2 regions of the Faecalicatena sp. genome follow, and region 2 is predicted to be linked to the other one. Evidence: riboswitches for the same ligand, from Rfam matches in the RefSeq annotation. Region 2 holds a riboswitch; the other holds the start of a gene.

Region 1 (15,516 bases), on a different contig from region 2:
CATCCATCTGGATCTGTCTCCAATTCACCCTGCTGCGCTCCAGCAGTTCGTATGTATAGGAATATCCGATTTCCTCCAGACCATAGCAGGCTTCTTCTCCCAGGATCTGAAACAGCTCATGATATAAGAATTCTGTCCCTGCCCCTATGACGATCTGAGAAGGTGAAACGTTCATCCCCCGGAAACGATGCAGATTCCCGGCAATGGCTTCCCGCAGCTCGAAGACGCCCCTGCACGGAACCGCCTTTAGAAGCCGCTCATCTCTGGCTGTGATCACTTCCCGGATCAGCTTTGACCAGATGGAAAAGGGGAAATGCTGCATCCCGATCCGATTGCACCTTAGATCTGCATAATAGGGATTTACCTCCTCTTCCTGATACAGTCTGGGGGCATCCTCATCACCGCAGGCCGGGTTCTGGATCCTTAACCGGCTGACATAGTAACCACTGCATTCCACAGAGTAGATATAGCCTTCCAGTAAAAGCTGGGAATATGCATTTTCCACAGTCACTACGCTGATGTCCAGATGTGCCGCCAGGGAACGCTTAGACGGCAGCTTTTCCCCTGCCTTTAGTTCTCCGCTTAAAATATCACGGCGGATACATTGATACAAATATTCATAAATCGGAGTCCTGCCTCTCATACTGATCTCATAGGTTAACATTCCTGTTTTCCTCCCTTTCTTATGCTTTTATATACAAGATACCAAAACTGACCTTATTTTTTATTATCAAATTGAGCATTTTAATCATATCAATTTCTATTATAATGAGAACTATCACAACTGTAAAGGAGGAAACTATTATGGGGACATATGCAATCACCGGCGGCTCAGGAGGGATCGGAGGCCAGACGGTTAAGCTCTTAAAAGAAGCGGGACACGAGGTGATCAACATCGACTTAAAGGACGGAGATATTTCCGCAAATCTTGCCTCACCGGAGGGACGGCGTGAGGCTATCGAGGAGCTGCACCAAAAATGCCCGGACGGACTGGACGGACTGATCTGTAATGCCGGGGTATCCGGGGCTGTACCTAACCTGCAGCTTATTGTTTCCCTGAATTATTTTGGAACCATCGAGCTTGCAAAGGGAACCTTTGAACTGCTGCGAAAGAAGAGAGGATGCTGTGTCGTCACTTCCTCCAATACGATCTCACAGGGAGCCGGAAGAATGGATCTGGTCGACCTTTTGAATAATTCAGGAAATGAACAGATGATCCTGAACCTGATCAGTAAATGGGACTCCAAAAATCTCAGTGTCGGAAATAGTATCTATGTAGCTACCAAGTATGCGCTCGCCCGCTGGGTCCGCAGGATTTCTTCTTCCTGGGCAGCACGCGGCGTCCGTGTCAATGCGGTCGCACCCGGAAACGTGCAGACCCCGATGACCGCCGCACTGCAGGGAAGTGCCCGGGATGCACTCAATGCACTGCCGATTCCTGCACGTTTCGGCCAGGAGGCATTGATGGTGCCGGAAGAGATTGCCGGCGCGATCGTATTTCTAACCTCTAAATACGCAGCAGGGATCAACGGAAATATCCTGTTCGTAGACGGCGGTACCGATGCACTTTTGAATTCTGAGAAAGTTTACTAGGAGGGGCCTAAAATGAGTATGATCCAAAAATATATCGAGACGATGGAAAATAAAGATTATGAGGGGCTGGCCGAGCTTTTTGACTGTGACGGTACTTTGGTCGACCACTGCCCGAAAGGAACACTGCAGCCTGAATATCATGTATATGGAAAGGAAGCCATCAATATGTTTTTCCGCAATAAGTTTACATTCGGGAAATTCAGTATCTCCGAGGCAGAGATCATTGATGAGAGGCATGCAAAATTCGTAGCAAACTATTCCGGGTACATGGTCATGGCGATCGCAACGATCCGGTATACCAATGAGGATGGCCTGATCCAAAAGCTGTCTGTCAGACCAAAATAAATGTCTTTGCATGTCTGGAAGCTTGGCTTAAGGCAGTTTTACTGACAGAGCCTGGGACAGGATCGATTTTAACGTTTTTTTAGTTCGCATTGACTTCTTTATCTTAAGACGGTAGAATAGGAATATCTGATTTTTTCAGATACTATGTTTACAGCATAAATAATAAGGCAAAGGAGTATGTATTATGGAACAATTGACAATCCCCCAGGGATACCGCTCTCCTCTTACGATCCGTGAGACAGAGGTGGCAATCAAGGAAATTAAAGACCACTTTGAGCGTTCACTGGCTAAGTCCCTGCATTTAACCCGCGTTTCAGCACCATTTTTCGTCCGTCCGGAGTCCGGAATGAATGATAATTTGAATGGAACAGAGCGCCCGGTTACCTTTGGAATCAAGGAGCAGGACGATGCACCGGCAGAGATCGTTCATTCCCTTGCCAAATGGAAGCGTTATGCACTAAAAAACTATGATTTTCATTCAGGCGAAGGTCTTTATACAGATATGAGTGCCATCCGCAGGGATGAAGATACCGATAATATCCACTCCCTGTATGTGGATCAGTGGGACTGGGAGAAGATCATTTCCAAAGAGGAACGCAACATGGAGACTCTGGAGTATACCGTACGCAAGGTCTACAGTGCTTTGAAGGAGACGGAGGAATACATATCCAGACGTTATAACTATATTGAACCGCTGCTTCCTGACGATATTTTCTTTATCACATCCCAGGAACTGGAGGATATGTTCCCTGACAATACTCCAAAGGAACGGGAATACCGTATCGCCAGAGCGAAGGGTGCCGTCTTTATCTCTCAGATCGGTAAGGTCCTGGCTTCCGGGGAAAAGCATGACGGAAGGGCACCGGACTATGACGACTGGGAATTAAACGGTGATATCATTGTGTACTATCCGGTTCTTGATATCGCACTGGAGCTGACCTCCATGGGAATCCGTGTGGATGAGGAGGCTTTAAAGAGACAGTTAAAGCTGTCCGGCTGCGAAGACCGCGCTGAATTGATGTTCCAGAAGGCTCTTTTGAACGGGGAGCTTCCGTATACGGTAGGAGGCGGTATCGGGCAGTCCCGTATCTGTATGTACTATCTGAGAAAAGCACATATCGGGGAGGTCCAGTCTTCCATCTGGCCTGATGAGATCCAAAACCGTGCCCTTGAGAACGGGATACATCTTCTATAAAAGATAAGAAAAACGCTGCAGACGATATTTCTTCCTCTGCAGCGTTTTTCTTCTTTATACTCTTTCAGGCGGCTCATACTATGATTCGTCTTACCACTCTTTCAGTCTATTTCCGGATTTTTCTTACTCCCACGGCCTGTGAATGCTGTGCGGCATGTCTGTCCTCCACGATATCCTTAGGATAACGGATAACTCCATTATTTTCATAAGGATCGTTGAAATAATAACCCTCTTCGTCGTATCCGACCAGCAGCATGCAGTGCTCGTTGGAGATCCAGGTAAAGGTCTCCCCGCAGCCGTGCAGCTTCCAGGATGGACCTGTGATCGGCATCCGCATATTTATGCAGGCCCAGAAGATGACAGGCATCCCCTGGTCTATATAGTTTTCCAACAGCTGCTTAATAGGAGTCTTCGTTTCATCTATGATCTCATATTCATCTCCGATCGCTTTTCTGAGTGCTTTACAGATAACAGGTGCGTAGCAGCCGAAGGAATCCTCATCGTAGGGACTCCCGCAGAAACACTCATAAGGATTTGGGCCGTGGAGTTCGCCGTTCTTTTCTTCGAAATCCTTAAGCTCCAGATAATTTTCTATGAACTCATCCACTGTCATCTCATAGCCGAGATAATGAAGCAGCATGACCGTGGAGACACTCTCGCATCCGGTCGGATATTTGACACTCTGGTCTATGTAAGGTACCTCAATCTTAATCATCTAATTTCACCGTATCGTTTCTCTGTGTAAATTGTTTCATAAAGGTCAGCACGATCAGAAGGATCGCAAGGCTTAAGCCTAATGTGATCCACCATACCTTCACGAATCCGGCAATGATGTAACCGATGATACAGACGACTGCGACTACCATCGCATACTGCATCTGGGTGGACACATGGTTGATATGGTTGCTCTGCGCCCCTGCCGAGGACATGACCGTCGTATCTGAGATCGGTGATACATGGTCTCCGCACACAGCCCCTGCCAGAACTGCTGATACTGCAATGATCATCATTTCCAGGTTGTCGGAACTGGAGAACATTCCCACAACGATCGGTACGAGGATGGCGAATGTCCCCCAGCTCGTTCCGGTTGAAAATGCAAGGAAGATGGCGATCACAAACATGATGGCCGGGATCGCAATGCTCGCAGATGCATTATCCCCCACAACACCGCCTACAAACTCGGCAATTCCAAGGGCGTCTCCCATTCCTTTGAGTGACCAGGCAAAAATCAGGATCGCCACTGCCGGGATCATCAGCTTAAATCCATCCACAAAGCTTTCCATAAAGCCTTTGAACGTGATGACTTTACGCGGAAGGTATAAAACCAGCATAAACAAAACAGTGATCATTGTTGCGAAAATCAGGCTCGTCTCCGCATCGCATCCTGCAAAAGCGGATACAATATCAGATGCACCACCCTGGAACCCGGTATAGATCATGGCTCCGATCGCAGATACGATCAGGACTGCCACAGGAAGCACAAGGTCGATCACGCGTCCCTTTGAGGAGGTAGCCTCCTCCTTAATCTGCTCGAATTCCTCTGCACCTGTCGTAAACAGATCACCTTTTGCGGCATTTTCTTCATGTTTTTTCATCAGGCCGAAATCAAAACCTGTGACGATAACATACAGCACCATCGCGATCGTCAGCAGCGCGTACAGATTATAGGGGATCGTCCTCAAAAATAACTGAAACCCCGTGATTCCCGCATCCTTTGGCACATAAGAATTCACTGCCGCAGCCCAGCTTGATATGGGAGCGATGATACAGATCGGAGCTGCCGTTGCATCGATGATATATGCAAGCTTTGCTCTGGACACCTTATATCTGTCCGTGACAGGCCTCATAACTGAGCCAACTGTCAGGCAGTTAAAATAATCATCCACAAAGATCAGAATCCCAAGTCCAGTCGTTGCCAGAAGCGCACTCTTCTTTGTCTTAATCTTCCTTCCGGCCCAGTTTCCGTAGGCGGAGGAACCTCCCGATTTGGACATTAATACGATGATCATTCCCAGAAGAACATCAAAGATCAGAATATTTAGATTCATGCTGCTTTTCATAATATCAAAAAATGCAACAAAGGAATCCCACGGGTGAAATCCCGTATACAGCAGCGCTCCCACTGCAACACCGATAAATAGGGAGCTGTACACCTCTTTCGTGATAAAAGCCAGTATAATGGCCAAGAGCGGCGGTACAAGCGACCACCAAGTTCCGATAAACATTGAACCATCCATAAAGTAACCTCACTCTCTTCCTTAAGTTCTTAGACCGCATAGCAGCGGCACTATATACATTTTAGCGAATTAACGCGTAATATACAATCCCTTTTTGTGGAAATTTGCAAAGGGGTCAGACCCTTTTGCTCACCGTTTTCAGAATTTTCTCAAATTAACCCATACTCACGTTTGAAAACCCGTTTTTTTGGGAAACTATATCCTAAATTGTATGAATTGCAAAGGGGTCAGACCCCTTTGAATTTTCTCCCCCCAGTACTTGACAGTTCTTTCTGTAACGTCTATAATTACAGTTAATAACTGTAATATTTTTCATTACAAAATGTTTTATAGTTTTGTGATTTAGAAAGGAGAATCTATGAAATTATCTGATCCTAATATACTTACTGGTTATCTGGGGACTTATGCTTCTTCTAAAAGCCTGGGGATCTATCGGTTTACGCTGGATACCCGGACTGGAGAGCTTTCTGTACCGGAATTGTATTATGAAGCCCCGGACTGCAAATATTTATCACTTTACAGAGGTCTTCTGGCAGCGCCATTCCAGAAAAACGGGGATGCCGGCATCTGTCTTCTAGATACGAAATCCCAAAATCCGCTGCTTTTAGACCGGCTTTACGGTGAGAAGACCACCTCCTGCTTTCTGGCACAGGATGATGAGTTTGTCTACACTGCCAATTATCATGAAGGGCATGTGCTCATTTACCAGAAGGCCAGACAGGGGCTTTCACTATACAAAAGAATTGAGATCGCGCCGAAAGCTGGATGTCACCAGGTTCTTTTCCATAAGGGCCTCTTATTAGTCCCTTGCCTTTTATTAGATGAGATCCGCATTTTTGACATTGAAAATGATTTCCGCCAGACAGGGACGATCTCCTTCCCCAAAGGCACCGGCCCCCGTCATGGAATCTTCACGAAAGACCACCGTTATCTTTTTGTGGTCAGTGAACTGAGCAACGAGCTTTCTATGTTCGCCGTTGAAACGGAAACGGCTCTCAACTTCCGGCTGCTCTGCGTGAAACCGCTTCTTTCCCCTTCTGTCAGTTATACAACCGCGCCTACCTCCGCAGCGATCCGTCTTTCACCAGATGAACGGTACCTGTACGTCTCGACAAGGTATGCCGACGTCATTTCTGTCTTTGCGGTAGAAAACGACAGCGTCACCATGATACAACAGACAGGCAGCGGAGGAGTCCATCCCAGAGATATCCTCCTCACTCCCAGTGCAGATTTCCTGCTCTCGGTAAACCGGACAGAGGGAGGCCTTGTATGTTTTCCCTTAAATCCAACAGACGGAAAACTTGGCCCCATCTGCTCAAGGGTCCCGGTCTGCGAAGCAGTCAGCATTGCACTGAGTGAAACTGCTCACAGCATCTAACTAACATCACAGGGCAGATGCCTTCCCCGGGAAGCAGCCCGCCAATTAAGAAAAGGAGAATCTAGCATATGAAAAATTCATTTGATATCGGACTGATCGGTTTATCCGTCATGGGCCGCAGCCTTGCCCAAAACATGGCTGACCATGGTTTTCAGACTGCCGTATATAACCGCAGTCCCGAGGTAACAAAGCAGGTGATGAAAGAACATCACCATGAAAATATCACCGCATTCTATAACCTGGCTGAATTGATCTATTCCCTGAAGCGCCCCCGTAAGGTCTTTCTGATGATCCAGGCCGGAAAACCCGTGGATGCGGTCATCGACCAGCTGCTCCCCATCCTGGAGGAAGGAGACATCATTATGGATGGAGGGAATTCCTACTTTGAAGATACCAACCGTCGTTTTTCCAAATTGGAAGACCTGGGGATCCGCTATCTGGGTGTCGGTGTTTCCGGCGGAGAAGAAGGCGCCAGACGAGGTCCTTCTATCATGCCCGGAGGGACCCGCACTGCCTATGACGAAGTCGGCCCCATCCTGGAAGCGATCTCTGCAAAAGCAATGGGAGAGCCCTGCTGCACTTACATCGGCCCCGCAGGAGCCGGGCATTATGTGAAAATGGTCCACAACGGCATCGAATACGCCGATATGCAGCTCATCGCAGAGGCATACCTGCTGTTGAAACACGCAGGGGGCTTTACCAATGAAGAACTGGCGCAGACATTTGAAGAGTGGAACCAGGGGGAGCTTCAAAGCTATCTGATCGGGATCACCGCAGACATTTTCCGTGAAAAGGACGACCTTGCTGCGGGATATCTCATTGATCATATACTGGACAGCGCAAAACAGAAAGGCACCGGACGCTGGGCCAGCATTGAATCCTTGCATCAGGGGGTAGATATTTCCATGATCACTGCTGCCTGCAATGCCCGTGTCATGTCAAACAAGCTAAAGGAGCGGGAACTTGCATCCTCCCGCATCCATGAGCCATCCTACACCTATGCATCTACAACGAAAAAGGAATTTGCCGAAACAGTAAAGGATGCACTCTATGCTGGAAAGATCATTGCCTATGCACAGGGCTTTTCATTGATGAAGGATGCTTCCGCTCAGTTTAACTGGAATCTGGACCTTGGCAGCATTGCTTCTATTTTCCGCGCAGGCTGCATCATCCAGGCCGTATTCCTGAATGATATCACCAAAGCATATCGAAGGGATCCCGACCTCGACAGCCTGATCCTGGACGATTATTTCCTTGCCTGCATCAATGAAAACCAGGGCAGCCTCCGGGAAGTCGTTTCCACAGCAGTTTTAAGCGGCCTGCCTGCCCCTGCATTTGCAAATGCAGTCTCTTATCTGGATGAATTCAGCTCTGTGGCAAACGGGGCGAACCTGATCCAGGCACAGCGCGATTGTTTCGGTGCCCATACCTTTGAACGAACGGACAGAGAAGGCACCTTTCACCATGAATGGAGGAAATAAGATGAAGATCCATACCAATATCACAATCTTCGGCGGCACAGGAGATTTGACCTTTCGTAAACTCCTGCCCGCCCTTTACACCATGTTCCTCACAAAGAAGCTTTCGAAAGACAGCAGGATCGTAATCATCGGCCGCCGGGATTATGACAGCCTCTCCTACCGCACTCTGGCAGAAGACTGGGTAAAAAAATTTACCCGTCTTCCTTATACAGAGCAGGACTTCTTCGCATTTGCACAGCTGATCTCCTACTTTCGCATGGATCTGTCCAATCAGCAGGATTACCTGAAGCTGAACGAATATTTTTCCCAGGATGAGATTACGTCCCACATCTTCTATCTGGCAGTAGCCCCGAAATTCTTCACGGTCATCGCAGACGGATTGGAAACGGTGTGCGGTGCCTGCCATGGAAAAGTGATCATCGAAAAACCTTTCGGAGAAAATCTGCAGGCCGCTGAAAAGCTGAACCAACAGCTGGAACGCCATTTTGGGGCAGAACAGATCTACCGCATCGACCATTATCTGGGAAAAGAAATGGTCCGCAATATCCAGGCGATCCGCTTTACGAATCCGATCTTTACAGACGTCTGGAATTCACGGTATATCGAATGTGTACAGATTTCCGCACTGGAGGATGTAGGGGTGGAAACAAGGGGCGGTTATTATGATGCCAGCGGTGCCCTAAAGGATATGGTTCAGAACCATCTCTTCCAAATCCTCTCCATCGTTGCCATGGAACAGCCCGAGGTATTTAACAGCACCCAGATGCACCAGGAACAGTTGAGAGTCCTGCGTGCTCTGCGTCCTTTAGACGAAGCAGATGTGGGATCCACTCTCATCCTGGGACAATACGAAGGATATCGCAGGGAGCCTCTGGTCGCCCCGGATTCCACTACGGAAACCTTTGCAGCCCTTCGTCTGTTCATCGAGAATGAACGCTGGAAGAACACCCCCTTTTACATCCGCACCGGAAAAAGGACCGGGGTAAGACAGATGGAGGTCTCCATAGTATTTAAGCGGTCCATGCCTGAGGTTGAGCCCGATATCCTGACCATCAAGATACAGCCCACCGAAGGAGTCTATCTACAGTTTAATATTAAACGCCCCGGAGATACCGAGGAGATCATCCCGACCAAAATGGATTTTTGCCAGAACTGCAATATCGTACATCAGTTAAATACTCCTGAGGCTTATGAACGACTTCTGACCGCATGTATCAACGGGGAACGCTCCTGGTTCTCCCAATGGGACCAGATTGAGATCAGCTGGAATTATATTGAGCAGTTAAAACAGCGTTTTAAGGAAAAGAAGCTTCCTGTTTATCCTTATGAACAGGGAAGTCCAGGCCCGAAAGAAGCCGGCGAGTTCTTGAAAGCCACCGGACACAGCTGGATCGAATGATCTAAAAAGGAGACATAAGGGAATTTTCCCCTTACGTCTCCTTTTTTACAATTTTTCTATAATCATCCTCTTGTACTCTAAAAACTCCTCTGACAAATTGAAATCCTTCCGCCTTGGTTTCGGTTCCCGAATCACAATCTCCTCCGTGATCCGCCCAGGCACTCCGGTCAGCAGATAAATCCGATCAGACAGAAGCAGCGCTTCGTCAATATCATGTGTGATGAATAATGTTGACATCTTGATCTTGTCCATGACATCCAGGTACCATCTATGCATATCACTCTTGGTCAGCGTATCTAATGCGCTGAACGGTTCATCCAATAGAGCTACATCCCTGGAGAACATATAGGTCCGCAGAAGAGCTGCACGCTGTCTCATACCGCCGGAAAGCTGATGGGGATATTTTTTCTGTGTCCCTTCCAATCCAAATTCCTCAAAGAAGGGGCGAACCCTCTCCCTTGCAGCCTTTTTTTTCTCTCCCTTGATCAAAAGCGGAAGTGCCACATTATCCTCAATGGTCCGATAAGGAAGAAGCAGATCCTTCTGGAGCATATAGCTGATATGCCCGGGCTGTCCCGTTATCTCTTCCCCATTGAGTATGACATTTCCCTTATCCGGTATGTTCAACCCGGAAATCACATTGAACAAGGTCGTCTTCCCTCCACCGCTGGCCCCCAGCAGACAGACAAGCTCATTTTCATGCAGTTCCAGGGAGATATCCTCTATGACATGCTGCCCTTCATAGGACATCGTCACGTCTGTTACAATCAGTTCTGCCATTTCATCACTCCAAATAATCGTTATTAAAGCCTGTATTTTCAGGGATTTCTGTCTCTGACAGACCATTTTCGTTGATCCAATTATAGAAGGCATTCCATCTGGACGGATCAATATACCCCCATTGTTCTACCTCTGCCTTATACTGGTCTTTCATGTACTCCTGGCTTGCCTGTACCATCTTCTGATCCAGTTCAGGTGCTGCTTTGCACAAAATATCTGCTGCCCCCTTTGGATCGTCGATCGCGAACTCGTACCCTTTTTTTACCGCAGAAAGGAAGGACTTTGTTGTATCTTCATTTTCCTTCATCCATTCACTATTCCCAATGATGACCGGAGTATAGAAGTCAAAATCACTGTTGATGTCCTTGAATGCGAAATAATCTGTCTCAAGTCCTGCAACCTCTGTAGCGATTCCACCCCAGCCATAGAAGACCCATATCGCATCTACTGACTTGCTCTCTAATGCGGAGACCTCGTCTGTAATTGTACTCGGTATCAGCTCGACTTTGCTGAAATCACCGCCGTCAGCCTCAACTACATTCTTCAAAGTCGCCTTCTCTAAATCCAGATTCCATGTGACATATTTCTTGCCCTCCATTCCCTTTGGACGGTCCATGCCCTCTCCCTTCCGGGAAATAATTCCTGATGTATTATGCTGTAGTACAGCGGCTACTGCTTCGATCGGAAGTGCATCGTCTCCGATCAGGGCCGGCATCATGCTGTCCTGGAAAGAAATTCCGAACTGTGCCTTCCCGGAAGCGACCAGAACCTCAGCACCATCCTCCGGCGGCTGTACAATCTCCACTTCCAGACCTGCATCTTCAAAATATCCCTTCTCCTGTGCAACATACAGCCCCGTATGGTTTGTATTTGGCGTCCAGTCCAATACGAAAGTCAGCTTTGTCAGATCCTTCTTGTCCGTTTCTTTTTTATCTGTATCCGAGCCGCATCCTGCCAGGCTTACAACCATAGCCGCAGCTAAAAGTACCGCTAATATTCTCCTTTTCATATTCCGCTTCTCCTCCTGCTGTTCATTCTGTCTATCACGTACATTCTGTATTTTCACTGTCATTCAACGCATTTCCTACAATAATAACTTCACTTTCACCACGCCTATTTCCGTTCTTCCCAGGGCATGCACTTCTTCTGAAGCAGATTCACCGCTTTCATCAAAAGCAGGCTGATTGCAGAAATCAAAAAGATGACTGCAAACATCTTATCAAAGGAAAATGCCTTCTTCACGCGAATCATATAAACGCCCAGTCCATTGAATCCTCCCAGCCATTCAGAAATCACGGCGCCCACTACGGCATAGGACGCAGAGATGCGCAGGCTTGCAAAGAACTGGCTCAATGAGCCAGGAAACTTCACGAACCAAAAAATCTGCATCTTGGAAGCCCCCATGGAACGCATCAGACTGATCGTATCCCGGTCTGCGGCGCGAAAACCATCCAACAGGCTGACCGTAATTGGAAAAAAGGTCACAATCACGATCAGTATGACCTTCGGTGTCATCTCGTACCCAAACCACAGCACTAAAAGCGGTGCGATTGCCACGGTAGGAACCGTTTGGGTCAATACGATCAGAGGATAAAAGGCCTGATATACCTTCTCGAACCGATCCATGACCACCGCCATCAAAAAGCCGATCAGAACACCCATAGCCAGTCCTACGAACGCCTCGATAAGAGTCACCTTCGCATTGCTCATCAAAAGCGGAAAATCATCGATAAATGATTTTACCACATCGATGGGGGACGGCAGCATAAATTTTGAAATCAGTCCCGTTCCACTTGCTGTCTGCCAGGCTCCAAGGATTACAAGGATCGCGAACACCGGCCAGAAGAATGCTGCCCGGTCCTGTTTCTTCTTATTGATGGTGTTTTGTGACTTTCTTTTCAATGGTAAGCACGTCTCCTTCCGGCTTGTATGATACCTTAATATAAGCCGCTACTGATGGTGCACCTGCACGAATCGCAATATGCTGGCACTCTTTTACGATATCCATCAGTTCATCATAATCTCCCTCAATTGCTGTCTCAAATGGTCCTACATAACAGTTCAGCCCCGTACTCTTAATATACGCGATCACCTCATCTACAATACGGATCAGTTCCTCATCATTTGCCGCCTCCGGCAGTGTCTGGATTGCTACACTTGCATTCATTCTTACTTCCTCCTGTTTTTACTTTTTTATTTTCAACTTTTTTCTTTCGTGGGAGATGTATCATCTGCCCGGGGAATTAATTCGTCCTGATTTTCCTGAAAGATAACATGAAGCTTTTCTATATAATAAACCCCGCCAGATAAATCTGGCGGGGTCCGCATTCTTCATATTCTTACCGAAGCTCCTCTCAAAGGTTACTTCTTTACATCCGGTTCGGCAAGTATTTTTATCTGCTTTCCTACGCTGGCATTATCCAGATCAGGTATACGGGTTAAAGGCCTAACAGCCTTACTCTCAGCCGGCTTGCGCCAGCACCCCTGCCTCTATTTAATTCCTTTTCTTAGTTTAGCCTCACTTATAAGAAATGTCAAGAACAATCTGATTGAATGGCGCGTGTGAACTGTAACTGTAGGATTGACCTGAGGGTAACTCTGCCCGCTGACATCCACCCGGATTGGTGCTATAATAGACCGTAACAGGGATCATAAATATCCCCCTACATTTTACAGTCCAAAGGAGACTTCATCATGAAATACGCCTATACAAACGGTATCCTCCTGGATGGTTCCAGGGACATGTCACCACAGACCGGCAGGGTCATCCTGACCGAAAGTGAGAGCATTGAAAAAATTGTATCAGAGGGTTCTGACTTAAGCGGCTATGAAATCATAGACCTAAAAGGCCAGTACATCATGCCCGGACTGATCAACATGCATGTTCATCTGCCTGCCAGCGGAAAACCGCAGAAAAAGCAGCAGGATAATACAAAACTGGTAAAACTAATGACTAGCAACGCACTGATGCGCAGGATCCTCATCAGCATGTGCGAGGGCTATGCACGGACCCAGTTAATGAGCGGTGTCACCACGATCCGTACAATGGGAGGTGTCCAGAATTGTGACAGCCTGATTCGCGACCGTATCCAGTCTGGCAGGATCACCGGTCCCCGCATCCTGGCTTCTAACATGGCAGTCTCCGTTCCAGGAGGCCACATGGCGGGCTCCCTCGCTTACATAGCCCACAATGCAGAGGAAGCAAAAGCTTATGTACAACAGATTGCTAAAGACAAGCCAGATATCATTAAGCTCATGATTACCGGTGGAGTCCTTGATGCAAAGGGAAAGGGAGAACCCGGTGAATTGAAGATGCCGCCGGAATCTGTGAAAGCCGCCTGTGAAGAAGCCCATCGGCTGGGGATGAAGGTCGCTGCCCATGTGGAGAGTCCAGAAGGCGTCAGGGTCGCTTTGGAAAACGGGGTCGATACAATCGAACATGGTGCCAAACCAGACGATACGATTATCAGACTGTTCAAAGAACGCAATGCCTGCCATATTGCCACCCTTTCTCCTGCACTCCCCTACGCCTTGTTCGATCGTTCCATCAGCAATGTGACCGAAACCGAGCAGTATAATGGTGAGGTCGTCTTTAAAGGGATTGTGGAATGTGCAAAGATAGGGTTAGATAACGATACTTTTGAAAACACAAGAAAATCAATGTTTTTCGAGCAACAGACAAGCAGGTATTGTACTAAAAACTGAATAATGTACCGCATAAGGCGGCGTTTCTCACTCCTACACAGGAGAACAGGAACGCTGCTTTTTTTATGCCCTCATGTTACGCAGTAAAGGCAAATAAAGCCTTGATTTACAGGGCATAACAGACACGAAACTTACATAGGCGATACAGAATACCTTTTCCTTTAAAATCGGGGTTCTACTGCGTAACATTCTAAAATCAGTACCTATGAAAAAACAGGGTGCGGGAGGTCATTACTGGCTTCCTGCGCCCTGTTCATTTTGTGTCTGACTGTCTTTATCCTGCATTTCCGGCTTCGGCTGTAATTCTTTTTCTATCCGGTTCCGGTAATGGGTTTTCCTGCGGTAAAAATATTTTGTTACTTCCTGTTCCGGCAGCCATATCCCCGCAGCTTCTATCCGTTCCATAACAGCGGCAACGATTTTCCAGTTGTTGCGCTTATGCGGCTCATATCCCTTTTCTATCCAAAGACGGCGGTATTCCTCATAAAGCCATGTACTGACAGTTTCTTTCTGCCGTTGCTTCAAATGTCGGAACTGCTTATCTGTCCGCAGAAGCTTCCCGTTTACCTTTTTATGATTTTTTGTTCCGATTTCTTTTTTCCTCTCTTTCCATTTCTTCAAGGGGAAATTGGGGGAGGGCTTCTATCAGCTTCATTGTGATATACTGGCGCATATCTTCATCAATTTCCATTTTGAATGTTCCGTCCGGCTGGCGTTTCTTTACAGTTGCCTGCCTGTCAATTTCGCCCTTGTAGCACATAAGCACCTTTTCCACAGCCCATGTTTCCCCGGCAACGGCGGCGCGTATGGTTTCATAATCGGGTATCGTTTGGTCTGCCATGTTTTCACACTCCTGTCTGTATTGGAATACCTTTATCCTACCACGCTTTTATGAATATTTCTACTGTAAGCGTTCGGTTTCCCTGCCCCGTTCCGGCTCTTTTTCCAGTCTTAAAATACTGTCTATGTTCTGCTTAATAACGTCGTATTCCTTGACCTGTTTTTTCAGCTTGCCATAATCGGCGTAAAGGGCTTCTTTCTGCGCTTGGAGCTTCCCGTATTCTTCCTGCATGGCGGCGAGATTGGGGAGCTTGGTAATGCCCGACGCTTTCAGTGCCTTTGCCGCCGCTTCATGGAGTATCAGACTGCTTTCCTGCTTTGCCCGGTATGCGTCCTTATCCTTTGCCCTGCGGTATGCTTCATAGACGGGTTTTGTCTTTTGGTAAGTGGTAACGTGCTTCATCAGCACTGCCATGTCTGCAAGACGCTTTTCCACGCTCTTTAATGCGTCTGCTGTCTTTACATTTTCCGCATTTATTTCCTCAATCCGGCTGACTAAATCCGCGTACTGCTCAATCTTATGTTCCGTCAAGAAATTCATAGTCTTTGCTGCCAGTTTCAGA
Region 2 (15,516 bases):
CTCCTACGCCTATGTAATTTGCCCCTGCTTTCTCAGCAGCGACTGCCTCTTCTACCGTCCCCGCAGAGATGCCGAGGATTTTATCCGGACCGATCATGGCGCGGATATCACGGCCTTTGATATCAGACTGTCCCACATGGACCCCGTCTGCGTTGCACCGGATCGCTATCTCTACACTGTCATTGACCACGAATGGCACATGATATCCGGCACATAAGGTGCGCAGTTCCTCTGCCTCTTTTTGAAAGTCCGTTTCATCCAGATCTTTTTCCCGTATCTGCAGAAACGTTGCCCCGTTTTCCAGCACTTTTTTACACACGGTATACAGACTTTCTCCCTCTTTCAGCCACATCCTGTCAGTCACTGCGTACAATAACATGGATCTGCGTATCTCATCCTTCGTAAATTTCATAGCATATTCCCTCCATCAATTGTTTTCCTGTCAAATTAAAAACTGCATCGATCAAATCTGTGCGAAACGTTGCATTCCCTGTCCTCTTTTTCAGTCTAAGCCGTTCTGCAATTTCACCGCTGACTCCCATCGCTGCTATGGCCGTACATGCCGCCTCAAATGGCTCCTTTGGCATTGCGCCGCAAAAGGCGCCGATCAGTGAGGTCAGCATACAGCCGCTGCCTGTGATCCTTGACATGACCGGGCAGCCGTTTCTAATGACCATGGTCCTCTTTCCATCCGAAACCACGTCTATCTTTCCCGATACCGCAATCACCGTATCAATACATTTGGCAAACTGTCTGATCCTGTCTGCATTTTCCTTGAGATTCTCTTCTGTAATCACATCCGATACGCTGACGTCGACTCCGCTCCCGGTTGCCTGTTCCCCGGAAATACTGCGGATCTCCGATGCATTTCCCCGTATCACAGAAAAATGTACCTCTTTAAGAAGACGTGCTGCCGCATCACGCCGAAGCTTTGTTCCTCCGGCTGCTACCGGGTCGAGTACCACCGGAACTTCCAGCTGATTTGCCCTTCTTCCCGCAAGTACCATGGCCTTAGTGTCCTCGATCGCCCCCATGTTGCAGACAAGTGCCTGAGCACCCAAAACTGCTTCCTCCACTTCCCGGATATCATGTGCCATGGAAGGGGAGCCGCCTGCTGCCAGAATGATATTGGCACAGTCATTCACCGTCACAAAATTCGTAATGCACTGGACAAGGGGCATCCTGTTCCTGACAAGCTCCAGTGCCTTTTCAAAATCAACCATCTTATTTCATCCTTTCTCATCTGTCCTTCTTCTGCTATCTGTCCAGCTCATTTTTCATGCGTTCCAGAAGCTTTGTCCGCCGCAGTGTAAACAATACGGCAACACCCATACCCGCACCTACGACCGCCGAGGGCGTGTAAAAGGGAATGTAGTAGAATGGGGACTGCGCATCCAGCCCATATAACAGTTTCATCAGTGGATAAGAAACCATTGCTCCAACCAGTCCCGTACCGACTACCTCTCCTATAAACGCCATGATAAAGCTGTTCGTCCTGCGGTATAGAAGTCCTCCTAAGACCGGACCGAATACTGCTCCGGCCACCGCCTGGATCGTACGCCCGGAAAGCATACGCATGACGCCGCACAGAAAAGCGGCCCCGCAGGCATACCAGGGCCCCAGAAATACCGCTGCCAGCACATCTACAAAGTGCTGGAATGGAGCCATTGCCGGAAAGTAGACGAATGTATTCAGTACAAACGCCAGACAGGCGAACATTGCCGCCAGTACCATTTTCCTTGTTCTGCTCTGAACCCTTTTGTTCATTTCCAATTGTGTCTGTCTCATTTACAGCTCCTCCTAGATTAAAATTACCTGAGTGCATGTCCCGCCGGGAAGGCTTTTTATGATATAGAGTATCAGGTTCCCTATGACATAAAAAAATGGGAAGTTACCTTTGTAGTAACTTCCCACTAAAATTCATGTATTCTCCGTTTCCCTACGTTGGCATTATCCAAATCAGGTTATGGGTCGAAGGTCATACCTTCCTCTCAGCCTGTCATACAAGCTCCCCGCTATTCAGTTTACGTGCACTATTGTACACCCATATTATTTAAAATACAAGATTATTCTTTTATTCTTTACGGTTCACTCATCTGTTATGGTTCAGAGTCAGCATCGAAGATGCATTTTGCAGATAGCGTTTGTAAACTGTAACTAATCTTCCGCTGCTCTTGCGGCGATCTCTTTCTCCTGCACATCAGATGGAGCCTGCTCGTATCTTGCAAACGCATAAGCATATGTGCCGCGGCCTCCGGTCATGGAACGTAATACTGTGCAGTATCCAAATAATCCTGTCATCGGGATATCAGCCTCGATCACCTGCTTGCCGCCTGCAGTCGGGTTCATTCCAAGAACACGTCCGCGCCTCTTATTCAGATCGCCCATGACATCACCGGTGTACTCATCCGGCACTGTTACCTTAAGAGAAGCGATCGGCTCCAAAAGAACCGGGCCTGCTTCCATAAAGCCCTTCTTAAATGCCTGGATCGTTGCGGTCTTGAATGCCATCTCAGAGGAATCTACCGGATGGTAAGATCCGTCATAAAGGACTGCCTTCACACCTACGACCGGATATCCGGCAAGAGGTCCCTTTAAGACAGAATCCTGTAATCCCTTTTCAACTGCCGGGAAGTAATTCTTCGGTACTGCCCCGCCAACTACAACTTCCTCAAATACATAAGGAGTCTCCAGATCACCGGACGGCTCAAATCTCATCTTAACATGACCATACTGTCCGTGTCCGCCTGACTGTTTCTTATACTTGGTATCCACGTCTGATTTCTTGCGGATCGTCTCGCGGAAGGCAACTTTTGGCATCTCTAATACAACATCTACTTTATATCTGGCTGCAAGCTTGCTTACTGTAATCTCCAGATGCTGGTCCCCCATACCATAAAGTAAAGACTGACGGTTCTCACTGTCGTTCACAGCCTTTAAAGTGACATCCTCTGCCATCATCTTAGCGAGTGCCTGGGAAACCTTGTCGTCATCCCCTTTTGTCTTCACCGAATATTTCATATATGTATACGGTACGGAATACTCTGTCTTAGCAAAGGATACCGGAGTTGCCTTTGTGGAAAGGGTATCACCGGTCCGTGTATTGGACAGCTTCGCGATCGCACCGATATCACCGGCAAATAATTCGCTCACCTCTGACGGCTTGTTGCCGCACATCGTATAGATCTTGCCCGGCTTCTCTTCTGAGTCTGTATCTGCGTTAAATAAGACATCATCCCCCTTTAACACACCGGAGCACACCTTCACGAAGGAATACTTACCGATGAACGGGTCGACCATTGTCTTAAATACATAGGCGCTCTTTGCCTTTGAGAATTCATAATTCGCCTCAAAGATCTCATTCGTCCTGCGGTTCAAGCCTGCGCAGGATCTTCTGTCAGGACTTGGGAAGAATCTTACGATATCGGAAAGCAGATTGGCAACGCCCTGTGCCTGGATATTAGAGCCCATCGCCACCGGAACGATATCTCCGTCCATAACCTCGGTACGCATCGCTGCACGGATCTCTTCCACAGAGAATTCCTCTCCTGCAAAATATCTCTCCATGAATTCATCACTTGTCTCAGCAACAGCTTCCATAAGGGAATCTCTTAAAATCTCCAGGTTCGGCAGGCAGTAATCCGGGATCTCACACTCTTCTCTCTGACCGATTCCGGTGTATCTTCTGGCTGCATTCTTGATCACATTGATATATCCGACTAACTTCTCATTCTCACGGATCGGCTGGAAATGAGGTGCGATCTTCTTGCCGTATCTGTCTGTCAGATCAGCCACGACCTGGCGGAAGCTGGCATCATCCACGTCCATCTCAGTTACATATACCATACGCGGGAGATTGTACTTATCACATAACTCCCAGGCCTTTTCTGTACCGACCTGTACTCCGGCCTTACCGGATACAACGATAACGGCCGCATCAGCTGCGCTGACCGCCTCTTCTACCTCTCCCACAAAATCAAAATATCCCGGTGTGTCCAGAATATTGATCTTCGCCTTTTCCCACTCGATCGGGATCAGTGTGGTGCTGATAGAGAATCCGCGCTTCTGCTCTTCTTTATCGAAATCACTAACCGTATTAGAATCAGAGATCTTACCCATACGGCTGGTTGCCCCTGATACATACAACATAGCCTCTGCCAGGCTCGTCTTGCCACTTCCGCCGTGGCCTAATAATACTACGTTTCTAATCTCGTCTGTTCTGTAAACCTTCATGCTGCTGCCTCCTTGTGTGTCGTTATTATGCGCATGCTTTATATTGTACTTCCGGCGCACACGTGTTATGTGTATATTGTACTAAAAAAAAACTCTTATTACAACTCATTTATGGATTTTTAACAAAATTTTTAAGAAGAATCCCCCCCCCTGAGGCCCCTCATTAACTCATCGTTTACTTTTTCACATTAAGATGTTAAACTGTCTTATGTGATTTTACTTGAACAATACCAGAAAGGACTCGATTAATATGGCTCTGAAAATTGGATTTATAGGTCTGGGATTGATCGGAGGTTCCATTGCCAAGGCGATCCGGCAGTATTTTCCGGATTATGAGCTGCTGGCCTTTGATAAAAGCAGAGAAACTCTGGCACTTGCAGTCCAGGAGGGAACGATCCATACCTCCTGTTCTTCTATTGATGAAAATTTTAAAGGGTGCAGTTATATTTTTCTCTGTGCTCCGATTGCTTATAATGCTGCTTACCTGACTCAATTAAAAGAATACCTCTCACCCGAATGTATCCTGACGGATGTGGGAAGTGTGAAGACCTCCATCCACGAGGAGGTGATCCGCCTGGGGCTGGAAGCGAATTTTATCGGCGGGCATCCCATGGCCGGCTCCGAGAAAAGCGGGTTTGTAAATTCCAAGCCTGTTTTGATCGAAAATGCCTACTATATCCTGACCCCCTCGGCTCTTGTCTCACAGGAAAAGGTGGCGGCATACAGACAATTCGTGGAGGCGCTTAAAGCTCTTCCTATTATCCTGGATTATGAGGAACATGATTATATCACCGGAACTATCAGCCACCTGCCTCATATCATCGCATCCAGCCTGGTAAATCTGGTGCATGATACGGATACCAAGGATGAACTGATGAAGAATCTGGCAGCCGGAGGATTTAAAGACATCACGCGCATTGCCTCGTCTTCACCGATCATGTGGCAGCAGATCTGTTTAAAGAATAAGAAAAATATTTCCCGTATCCTGGGCGATTATATCGAAGCTTTAAAAAAGGCGAAAGATGCCGTGGACGAAGAGGCCGAACAGCAGCTCTACTCCATGTTCGAGGATTCCAAGGATTACCGGGATTCCATGCCGAACAGCTCCGCAGGACCGATCAAAAAGCGGTTTGCCGTTTACTGCGACATTATCGATGAGGCAGGCGGTATCGCTACCATCGCAACGATCCTCGCCAGTAACCTGATCAGCATCAAGAATATCGGGATCGTACATAACAGGGAATTTGAAGAAGGAGTTCTGAGAATCGAGTTCTATGACGAGACTTCCTCCGGCAGAGCGGCCGAATTATTGAAAAAATACCGGTACGTCGTCTATGAAGTCTAAAAGCTGTCCATACACTGTCATGGAGATGTTTATATGAAGATACAGAAAGGATATACAATTTTATGGAATTAACAAATATTACAGGTTTAAGAGGGGAAGTAACCATTCCGGGGGATAAATCGATTTCTCACCGATGCGTCATGTTTGGCTCCATCGCGAAAGGAACCACGGAGATCCACAACTTTCTGGAGGGTGCTGACTGTCTTGCTACGATTAACTGTTTCCGCAGGATGGGGATCGATATCCACCAGAACGGGGATAGGATCACGGTGCACGGCAGAGGACTGCACGGTCTCAGTGCCCCGGATGACATTCTGGATGTGGGTAACAGCGGAACTACGACACGTCTGATCTCCGGGATACTGGCAGGGCAGCCCTTTGACTGTAAATTATCCGGCGACCAGTCCCTGAACTCACGTCCTATGAAGCGCATCATCGAACCGCTGACCCTGATGGGCGCCAATATTTCCAGCATTCTGCGCAATGGCTGCGCACCCTTATATATCTCAAAAGGAGAGCTCCACGGGATCCATTATGAATCCCCTGTGGCATCTGCCCAGGTGAAATCCTGTATCCTGCTTGCCGGACTCTATGCAGACGGGGAGACATCCGTAACAGAGCCAAGCTTATCCAGAAACCACACAGAGCTGATGCTGCAGGAATTCGGTGCGGACTTAAGAACTACCCATGATCTGACCTCTACAAGGGCAACTGCCTCGATCCGTCCATGTAAGGAGCTATACGGCCAAAAGATCACTGTCCCGGGTGATATTTCATCCGCTGCCTATTTCATTGCCGCAGGACTGATCGTGCCTGATTCAGAAATCCTGATCAAAAACACAGGGATCAATCCGACACGTGCCGGAATCTTAAAGGTCTGTGAGGATATGGGCGGGGATATCACGCTTTTGAATGAACGCATCGAAGGCGGAGAACGGATTGCCGATATTCTGGTACGCACCAGCAGGCTTCATGGGATTACGATCGAGGGTGATATCATACCGACCCTGATCGATGAGATCCCGGTTATCGCTGTTTTGGCTGCCATGGCAGAGGGAACCACCGTGATCCGGGACGCATCCGAGTTAAAAGTCAAAGAAACCGACAGGATCGAGACCGTCACAGACAACCTCGCCGCAATGGGCTGCCGCGTCACCCCTGCCTTTGACGGCATGATCATTGACGGGGGCCGGCCGCTTCATGGAGCCACGATCCATACACTCTTAGATCACAGGATCGCGATGGCTTTCAGCATTGCGGCTTTGGTGGCAGAGGGGACTACTAATATTCTGGACAGCCACTGTGTGAATGTCTCCTATCCTGCTTTTTACGATACCTTCGAACAATTGCTTTAGGCATCACGCCTAAGGGACATACCGGTACTGCGTTTCATACAAATACAAAAAAAGCTAGATCTTGGGCTGCCTTAGATCTAGCTTTTTCTGATTGCTTTTCTATTTTCATCTGATACAGGTATACCAATTGCCCCCTCAGTCCTTTCAAGACTGTGATACCTCTTCCAGCATCTCCCGTACCGTTTTTCCATTCCCCGGGTGATGCTTATATGGTGCGATCTCATGCAGCGGCTTTAATACGAAATCCCGTTTATGCATCTCAACATGCGGGATGCAGAGTGTATCTGTCTCCACGATCAGATCATCATAGAATATAATATCCATGTCCAAAGTCCTTGGGCCCCAGTGTATGATCCTCTCCCGTCCGGCATCCTGCTCGATCCTATTGAGGACCTCCAGCAATTCCTGCGGACTTAACAGTGTTCTTAATTTCAAACACCCGTTCAGGAAATCATCCTGCTCTGTCACTCCATAAGGCGGGGTCACAAGCCAGGAGGAGGTCTTTTCCACTTTACAGCCTCTGCATGCATCCAATGCCCTTACGGCATCATCCAGATACTTTTGTTTATCCCCCATGTTGGAGCCAAGAGCAATATATGCCGTATGCCACTGCCTTGCGATCTTTACAGAAACAGACTCCAGAGGCAGTCCCACCGGTGCCCATGGCTTCTTCACTTCCAATTCGATCTTCTCGAGGTTCACTGTACGAAGCAGAAGCTCCTGTGCCAGACTCTCCGCCACCCGCTCGATCAATTGATAGGTGTGCTCCTTCATATACTTATCTATAAACTGGCTGACTTCCCCGTAATGGATGGAAGCCGTCAGATCATCTGTTTTCCCTGCATATCTGGTATCTGTATATAATACAGCAGTAACCAGAAATTTCTGCCCCAGCACATTCTCCTCCGGGAAGACACCGTGCTTTGCAAATACTTCCAAATTCTCGATCTTGATCTGATCCATTTTCATCCTCCCTGCTTCTGTTCATGATTTTTGTCCCACGATCTGATGTCTGATCTTACACTTCATGCTCACGCAAGATCGCTTCTGCCATCTGGATCGCACGCTTATTTGCCTTTACGTCATGTACTCTCACAAAAGCGCAGCCGCTTAAGATGCCCATCACCGTCGTCACCAGAGTCCCTTCTTCTCTCTCATCCTCCCCAAGGCCCAGTGTCAGTCCGATCACTGATTTTCTGGAGGTGCCAAGCAGGATTGGGTATTCGAGAAATTTCAGACGATTGAGCTGCTTTATGATCTCCAGATTCATCTCATAGGTCTTACCGAATCCCACCCCCGGGTCCAGGATGATCTTTTCCTTAGCGATCCCCGCCTTTTCTGCGATATTTATGCTTTTCTGCAGATCCACAAGGACATCCGGCAGGAAATTCACATATTCCGGTTTTTCCCTGTTATGCATCAGACAGCATGCCGCACCGCTCTTTGCGATCACATCTGCCATCCGCTCATCATATTTAAGTCCCCAGATGTCATTGACTAAGACCGCCCCGGCCTCCAATGCTGCACTGGCCACCTGGCTCTTATAAGTATCGATGGAAACAGGAATGTCAAACCGGGCAGACAGCTTTTCAATCACTGGTACTACCCGTTCGATCTCTTCCTGAACCGAGATCTGTTCATGTCCCGGGCGGGTAGACTCCCCTCCCACATCCAGGATATCTGCACCATCTGCTGCCATTTCTTCTGCATGTTTAAGCGCTGCATCAAGCTGATTGTATTTACCGCCGTCCGAAAATGAATCCGGCGTCACATTCAGGATTCCCATTATATATGTATGATGTTCTGTATCAAACTCTCTTCTGCCTATCTTCATATCTCTGTCAAACCTTTCTTGTCTTAACCTGCTTCTTTTTATTCTGCTTCTCTCTATTCTTCTTAGTGTTTCTTTCCTGTGCCGCCTTTGTCCCTTTACCAGTCTATCTCCAGATTCTTTTTAGCCGGACTCCAATTACAGTCAGGCTCTGCGGGACATATATAGCATGCTCTGGATAATTTGTCGCTTTCACAAAGGAGTCTGCCAAGAACAGACATCTCATCTTTCATCCGTCTGTGTTCCCTGACCGCCTGTACGATATCCTGCTTTTCCTTTTCTGTAAAATCATCAATATCCTGTAATATCTCAACGGCGATCTCTGCCCCTGCTTCCTCGTGGGGGGTCTTGTCCGCATACTGGTGGTACTTCCCCAGGTCATGCAATAGAGCAGCGGCATAGATCAGCTCCTTTTTCAGTCCCAGATCTTCCTCCAGATTCCGGATATAGGCAATCCTTGCTGTATCCAGAAAATGAGGCATCTGGTGCCTACAGAAGATCCGATCCTGCTCTGCTTCCTCCACTCTCTCATAGCATGCTATGTAGAGCGGATGTTTCCTGATCTTTTCTACTGCCTCCATAGATCTGCCCCTTTCTTACCGCAGCATCTGGAAAAACTGATTCGTCAGCTCCTGATCCTCCAGAAATACTCCCCGCTTCACAACTGTGACTGTCTGGCTTCCCGGCTTTTTAATGCCGCGCATCGTCATACACATGTGCTCTGCCTCGATCATCACAAGGACTCCCTTTGGCTTTAAGTTCTCCATCAGAGCATCCGCGATCTGACCCGTCAGCTGTTCCTGCAGCTGAAGCCTTCTGGCAAACACCTCCACCGTTCTTGCAAGCTTGCTTAAGCCCACCACCTTTCCATCTGGAATATAGGCGATATGTGCCTTTCCATAAAAGGGGAGGAGATGATGTTCGCAGGTAGAGTAAAAGGTGATATCCTTCTCGATCACCATCTCGTTATCATCCACATGAAATGTCTTCTTTAAATGCTCTGCCGCATCCTCATACATCCCTCCATATAGTTCACCATACATTCTGGCGATCCGGTCGGGTGTATCAATCAGCCCCTCACGGCTAGTGTCTTCTCCAAGTCCTTCCAGCAAAAGCTTCACTGCCTCTTTTATTTTCTCCTGATCTATCATGATTTCTTACCTCACTATTATTCTACTGTCTGCTGCCCGATCTGCTGCACAGATTCCATGACCTGTCCAAGATAGGACAGTGACCCAAAGGCCAGTATCACCTCATCCTCTTCTGTCGATTCATAAGCCCTGCGCACTGCCGTATGGATGTCAGAGACAGCCATTACATCGGCACAATAAGGTTTTACTGCTGTTTTCAGTTCCCCGGCTTTTAACGTTCGGCCCTCATCCGGCAGATCGACGGTATAGATCTTCTTCGCCAAAGGTGCCATGAGCTTTGCGATCTTATCATACTCTTTATCTTTAAAGACTCCCATGATAAACGTAAGTCTTTTCTCTGCAAAATACTGCTCCACCGTCTCCTTAAGCCTCAGGGCCGCCTCCTCATTATGCGCCCCGTCTATGATAAACAGCGGTTTTCTTCCGATACAGGTGAACCTCCCCGGCCAGGCCGCCTTCGCAAAACCAGCCCTGACAGCCGTTTCGGAGATCTGAAAGCCTTGCTCCCTCAGTCCCTCTATCAAACGCAGCACCGTAACTGCATTGATGATCTGATATCTTCCGGCCAGTGCAAGCTCTATATTCGTCCAGTTTCTATAGGAAAATACCTGTCCAGACCAGCTTTCTTTTATCACCTCTGCCTCTCTAGAATCTGCCGTGTACACTTTGCAGGAGCATGACTCTGCCTGATCCTTGAGAACCTGCAGCACCTTCGGCTTCTGCTCTGCCGTTACAGCAATGCATCCCGGTTTGATGATCCCTGCCTTATTTCCGGCGATCTCCTCCAATGTGTCTCCCAAAAATCCCATGTGGTCCCGGCTGATCGAGGTAAATACAGCAGCAACGGTGTTTTCCACGATATTTGTGGCATCCAGCGTGCCGCCCAGGCCCGTTTCTAGAACTACTATATCACAGTTCATTTTCTTAAAATACAAAAAAGCTATTGCCGTCTCAACTTCAAAAACTGTGGGGCTTGCCTCACCTAAAGTTTCCATACGTGCAATAGCTTTCATAACCTCTTCCACTAATCCTGCGAACTCCTCCTTTGGTATCCACTCTCCGTCTACCTGAATCCGCTCCAAATAGGAAACCACTGTTGGTGATACATATCTCCCCGTCCTGTATCCTGCCTCACTTAAAATTGTTGAAGTGTATGCAAGCACAGATCCCTTTCCATTCGTTCCTGCGATATGTATGAACTTAAGATCATCCTGGGGATTGCCAAGCTCACGCAACAGACCTCGAATCGTATCCAAGCCAAGTACACTTCCGTATTTCGACACCTCGTCCAAATATACCCTTGCTTCTTTATAGGTCACGTTTCTCGTTTCCTTTCCTTGTTAAATTTTAGTGTTCATTATCACTGTTGTCCATCATAGCACTAAAATACAAATCCCACAAGAGAAAAATTTATGGGGAACGGACTTAGGTTGTGACAGCGGGGCGCCCCCTCTATCCATCTACAGAAAGTTTCTTGACTCTTCTTTATTTTCGTGGTATGGTTAGTGTATTAGTTGAAATAGTACACTTATTACACCCATAGAACAGGAGGTTCGGCATGATTACAATTGATTATCAAAGCAGGGTGCCCCTTTATGAGCAGATCGTGGAGCGCTTCCAGCTGCTCATTCTGAAAGGGGTACTCAAGCCCGACGACCAGATGCCTTCTGTCCGCTCCCTGGCCCTTAAGCTTTCTATTAATCCAAATACGATCCAGAAGGCTTACGCCCAGCTGGAACAGCAGGGCTATATTTATCCGGTCAAGGGACGGGGGAATTTTGTTTCCGGCACCAGAAAGCTGGCGGAGGAGAAAAAGGAGGCATTTTTCCATGATCTCGACGAGCTGCTCCATTATGGGAGAGAGATCGGGGTTACTTTAGAAGAATGCAAAAGTTTCATCGGACGATCTTATCATAAGGAGGCTGAACATGATTGAATTAAAGGATATTGACAAAACATTTCTGGATGTCCACGCAGTTGACCATATTTCTGCTTCGATCCGTGACAATCTGGTCTTTGGACTGGTGGGCAGCAACGGGGCGGGAAAGAGTACGCTGATGCGTCTGATCGCCGGTGTTCTAAAGCCGGATGGAGGTTCTATCCTGATCGACGGGCAGCCGGTATTTGAGAATCGAGGAGTAAAGCAGGATCTTTGTTTTTTATCTGACTCTCCTTATTTTTTTCCCAATGCCACGATTGCATCTATGCGGGATTATTATGCGCTGATCTATCCGAAGTTTGATAGAGAACAGTTTGATGCGCTGGCAGAAAAGCTGGGACTTTCTTTTTCCAGGAAGATACACTCCTTTTCCAAGGGAATGAAAAAGCAGGTCTCCATCCTCCTGGGCCTGTGTTCGGGTACCAGATACCTGTTGTGTGACGAGACCTTTGACGGGCTCGATCCGATGGTAAGGCAGGCTGTCAAGGCTCTGTTTGCCGCCGAGCTGACACAGCGCGACTTTACCCCGGTCATCGCTTCTCATAACTTGAGGGAACTGGAAGATATCTGTGACAGCATCGGACTTCTCCACAACGGTAAGCTGCTGCTGACCCAGGATCTCGACCAGATCAAATATCAGGTGCATAAGATCCAGTGCGTTCTTCCTGATGAAGCGCTGGAACAGCAGCTCTTAAAAGAGCTTGACATCCTGCAGTATGAAAAGACAGGCTCTCTGCTTTTTCTCACGGCACGCGGAACAAAGGACGCCCTCCTGGAGCATGTGAACCGTAAGCATCCGATATTTGCGGAAGTTCTGCCTTTAACCCTAGAAGAAATTTTTATCTGTGAAACGGAGGTAGCCGGATATGACATCAAAAATCTCTTACTTTAAGTTTATAGAATCCAACATCAAACACAGGGGATGGCTTGCCGCCCTGACTGCAGCCGCCTTATTTTTTATGATGCCCATCCATACCCTGGTCACCCTGGATGGCATCAAACGGCAGGAGGCATATGCACCGGGAACGAAGATGTTAACGGACTGGGTGATCGATTCCATCCCCGGGTTTCTCAACGGATCGCATTTCCTGATCCTGGGGCCTTTGATCGCTGTCATTGGCATCCTCTGTGCAGTAACAGGCTTCGCCTATCTGCATTCCAGGGAAAAGCAGGATTTCTATCACGGTATGCCTGTCACCCGCATGCAGTGGTTCGCGATTTCCTATGTAAGCGGAATTTTGATTTTCCTGCTGCCATACCTGTTATTCGGTCTTTGCACCATACTGATCGCAGGAGCCAATATCACCATCACCGCCGGCTTTCTGGGCTTATGTGCCGCCGCACTTTTCAGAGGTGTCATCGGCTTTCTCATCTGCTACCACACAGCGGTCCTTGCCATGTTTGTAACCGGAAGGATCATTACAGGTGTTTTGGCAGCATTGGTTATGATAGTTTACGGGAGTATCATTCCTCCTCTTTTTACCGGACTGGGACAATACTTTTTCGCTGCCTGGTCTGGCAATGTGCCTGATTTTCTTTTGAAAGTGCAGGAATTTTGTTCTCCGGCAGCGTTGTTTTTCCAACTCCTTACCGGTCCGCTCACAGGGCATCCTTTATCCGGGGTAATGATCGGTATCACTGCCGCCGTGATTCTTCTAGCCGCATCACTGGTGCTGTGCAGATGCTATCCGTCAGAGGCCGCTGAAAATGCACTTGCATTTCCAAGGACAGCGCCATTTATCAAATTTATGATCGCGGTTCCCACCGCCCTTTTTATCGGACTGCTGATCAAGTTCTTCAACTCGTCGGTAAATGTAAACTGGGTCGTTATATTCAGCATCATATCCGTGATCCTGGTGTGCATGGTCATTGAATTTATCTATCATCAGGACCTTTCAAAACTGTTAGCCGGAAAGATTTCAACCGCCCTTTCCCTGGGAGTAGTGCTCGTGATCGTCTGCATCCTGAAGTTTGATGTTTTGGGATATGATACTTATCTGCCCAAAGAGGCCAATTTGAAAAGTATATCCATGTCCGTGGATCTGCTTTCCGGATATTTTACCTACCCGGAATACTCCCGTCCTACGGTGTATCATCAATTAGATGAAGAGGACTTCGCTGTCACTGATTATGCTCCGCTGTATAAGCTTGCAGAAGAAGGTATTCAGAATCTGGAACAGGGGATCACGCCAGAACAGGTAACCATGAATGACTCCGGCTACGGCTTCATCAATGTCACGCTGCGCTATCAGCTGCTCAGCGGGAAAAATGTGTACCGGGAATACGCCGTCAGCCGGGATGAGGCCCTGCAGGCTCTCACCTCGCTCTGCAAAGACGAAGACTACCGAAAAATGATGTTTCCGATCTTCCATTTTAACAAGGATGAGGTTATGCAGATCGGTATGAAGGATATTTATTTCGAACCTGTTACACTTACCCTGGACCGCAGCCAGCAAAATGAGCTGCTTTCAGCTTACGAAAAAGACGTTATGGCCGCGTCCATTCCTGACATGCAGTATGAGTCTCCGCTTGGAGAATTGATCCTGTTCACCGAGGATTCAAGTATCGTCCAAACAGGAAACAGCAGTGGACCAAACCTGATCCAGACCGGACAATTTTATATCTACCGATCTTACAAAAATACGTTAACTCTGCTTGAGGACTATGGATATACCCTTCGGGAAGAAATAGACCCTAAGGATGTCATGTTTATGACCTACTATCCAACTGAAAATTCTGAGAGCGACAATTATGCCAGAAAAGAAATCATCGATTACGATTTCGGAGAAGGGATCGCCATCACCAAACCAGAAGAAATCAAAGAACTGCTGGGCAGAATCAGTTATGACGAATGCAACGGAATTCTCGGCGGCAGGATCAAAGCTGTTGGATCCGTGGAGATCACACTGCGCGAAAAATCCTACCCGAACTCCTATGCGGTATCCGAGTAACAAGCTTTTGTCTTAATACGGATGAAATAGAGGGGCGCTGTTCAATTGAGACTGATCCTGCTGCCTGGATGGACCAGCCGGGGAAAAACCAGGCCAGGCCGTCGTTTTCCCCGGCGCCCCCTACATCAGGAATCGGAACCAATTAAATAGTGTCAGCAGCTTCACCCGCCATTCTCTCTTTTTACTGATCGTCTGTCTTTCCACCCCGTCGGGAACATGATAGCTTCCGTCCGGCAGTGCCTCCACAGAATCTGCTTCATAGCTTTCCATGTAAGCTCTTAACTGACGGGCCACATCTCTGCTGTCAATCACAAGCATCAGCTCTGTATCCAGATAGGCACTTCTCATATCCATGTTAAAGGAGCCTACGACTGCCAGCTCATCATCGATCACAATACTTTTCCCGTGATAGGATACACCGCCCTCATACTCATGGATCTCAAGTCCGGTTTCCAGAAGCTTTCCCTTATTTTTCTGATAATCCGACGCTCCGAACGGATTTCCGTTATTTGCCACAGAATTTGTCATCAGCAAAACCTTTTTCTTCTCCCCGCAGACCTCTTTCAGAGAATCATACATCCAGTCATTGCAGATGATATAGGGGGTATGGATGACAACCTCTTTCCGGGCATTCTTCATAAGCTCGGCAAGGGAATAAAACAGCGTCGGCTCTTTTGCATATACATGGGTCGGATTGCTTAAAAGGGTAAT

Evidence for each region. A riboswitch is a leader RNA that binds a small molecule or an ion and turns the genes downstream of it on or off. The one in region 2 is predicted to bind thiamine pyrophosphate.
Region 1: another riboswitch for thiamine pyrophosphate. It lies ahead of AC4OGX_RS01940 (thiamine-binding protein); the one in region 2 lies ahead of thiW (energy coupling factor transporter S component ThiW).

Annotation. Positions count from the first base shown of each region.
Region 1 is NZ_JBZUUL010000003.1:23,506-39,021, forward strand. Features, by position in the region: gene pdxR (MocR-like pyridoxine biosynthesis transcription factor PdxR) at 1-664, opposite strand, end outside; gene AC4OGX_RS01885 (SDR family oxidoreductase) at 805-1,593, shown strand; gene AC4OGX_RS01890 (nuclear transport factor 2 family protein) at 1,606-1,938, shown strand; gene asnA (aspartate--ammonia ligase) at 2,123-3,133, shown strand; gene AC4OGX_RS01900 (C39 family peptidase) at 3,240-3,848, opposite strand; gene AC4OGX_RS01905 (Na+/H+ antiporter NhaC family protein) at 3,841-5,370, opposite strand; gene AC4OGX_RS01910 (beta-propeller fold lactonase family protein) at 5,729-6,748, shown strand; gene gnd (NADP-dependent phosphogluconate dehydrogenase) at 6,817-8,229, shown strand; gene zwf (glucose-6-phosphate dehydrogenase) at 8,231-9,628, shown strand; gene AC4OGX_RS01925 (ABC transporter ATP-binding protein) at 9,674-10,408, opposite strand; gene AC4OGX_RS01930 (ABC transporter substrate-binding protein) at 10,413-11,417, opposite strand; gene AC4OGX_RS01935 (ABC transporter permease) at 11,522-12,310, opposite strand; gene AC4OGX_RS01940 (thiamine-binding protein) at 12,279-12,575, opposite strand; TPP riboswitch at 12,794-12,904, opposite strand; gene AC4OGX_RS01945 (amidohydrolase family protein) at 13,103-14,113, shown strand; gene AC4OGX_RS01950 (hypothetical protein) at 14,345-14,638, opposite strand; gene AC4OGX_RS01955 (helix-turn-helix domain-containing protein) at 14,685-14,954, opposite strand; gene AC4OGX_RS01960 (relaxase/mobilization nuclease domain-containing protein) at 15,015-15,516, opposite strand, start outside.
Region 2 is NZ_JBZUUL010000017.1:72-15,587, forward strand. Features, by position in the region: partial or broken gene thiE (thiamine phosphate synthase) at 1-412, opposite strand, end outside; gene thiM (hydroxyethylthiazole kinase) at 393-1,223, opposite strand; gene thiW (energy coupling factor transporter S component ThiW) at 1,258-1,788, opposite strand; TPP riboswitch at 1,920-2,023, opposite strand; gene AC4OGX_RS08095 (elongation factor G) at 2,158-4,233, opposite strand; gene AC4OGX_RS08100 (prephenate dehydrogenase/arogenate dehydrogenase family protein) at 4,484-5,578, shown strand; gene aroA (3-phosphoshikimate 1-carboxyvinyltransferase) at 5,641-6,933, shown strand; gene folK (2-amino-4-hydroxy-6-hydroxymethyldihydropteridine diphosphokinase) at 7,078-7,896, opposite strand; gene folP (dihydropteroate synthase) at 7,952-8,767, opposite strand; gene AC4OGX_RS08120 (HD domain-containing protein) at 8,863-9,345, opposite strand; gene folE (GTP cyclohydrolase I FolE) at 9,361-9,915, opposite strand; gene AC4OGX_RS08130 (bifunctional folylpolyglutamate synthase/dihydrofolate synthase) at 9,933-11,234, opposite strand; gene AC4OGX_RS08135 (GntR family transcriptional regulator) at 11,474-11,851, shown strand; gene AC4OGX_RS08140 (ABC transporter ATP-binding protein) at 11,844-12,746, shown strand; gene AC4OGX_RS08145 (DUF6449 domain-containing protein) at 12,721-14,805, shown strand; gene AC4OGX_RS08150 (phospholipase D family protein) at 14,926-15,516, opposite strand, start outside.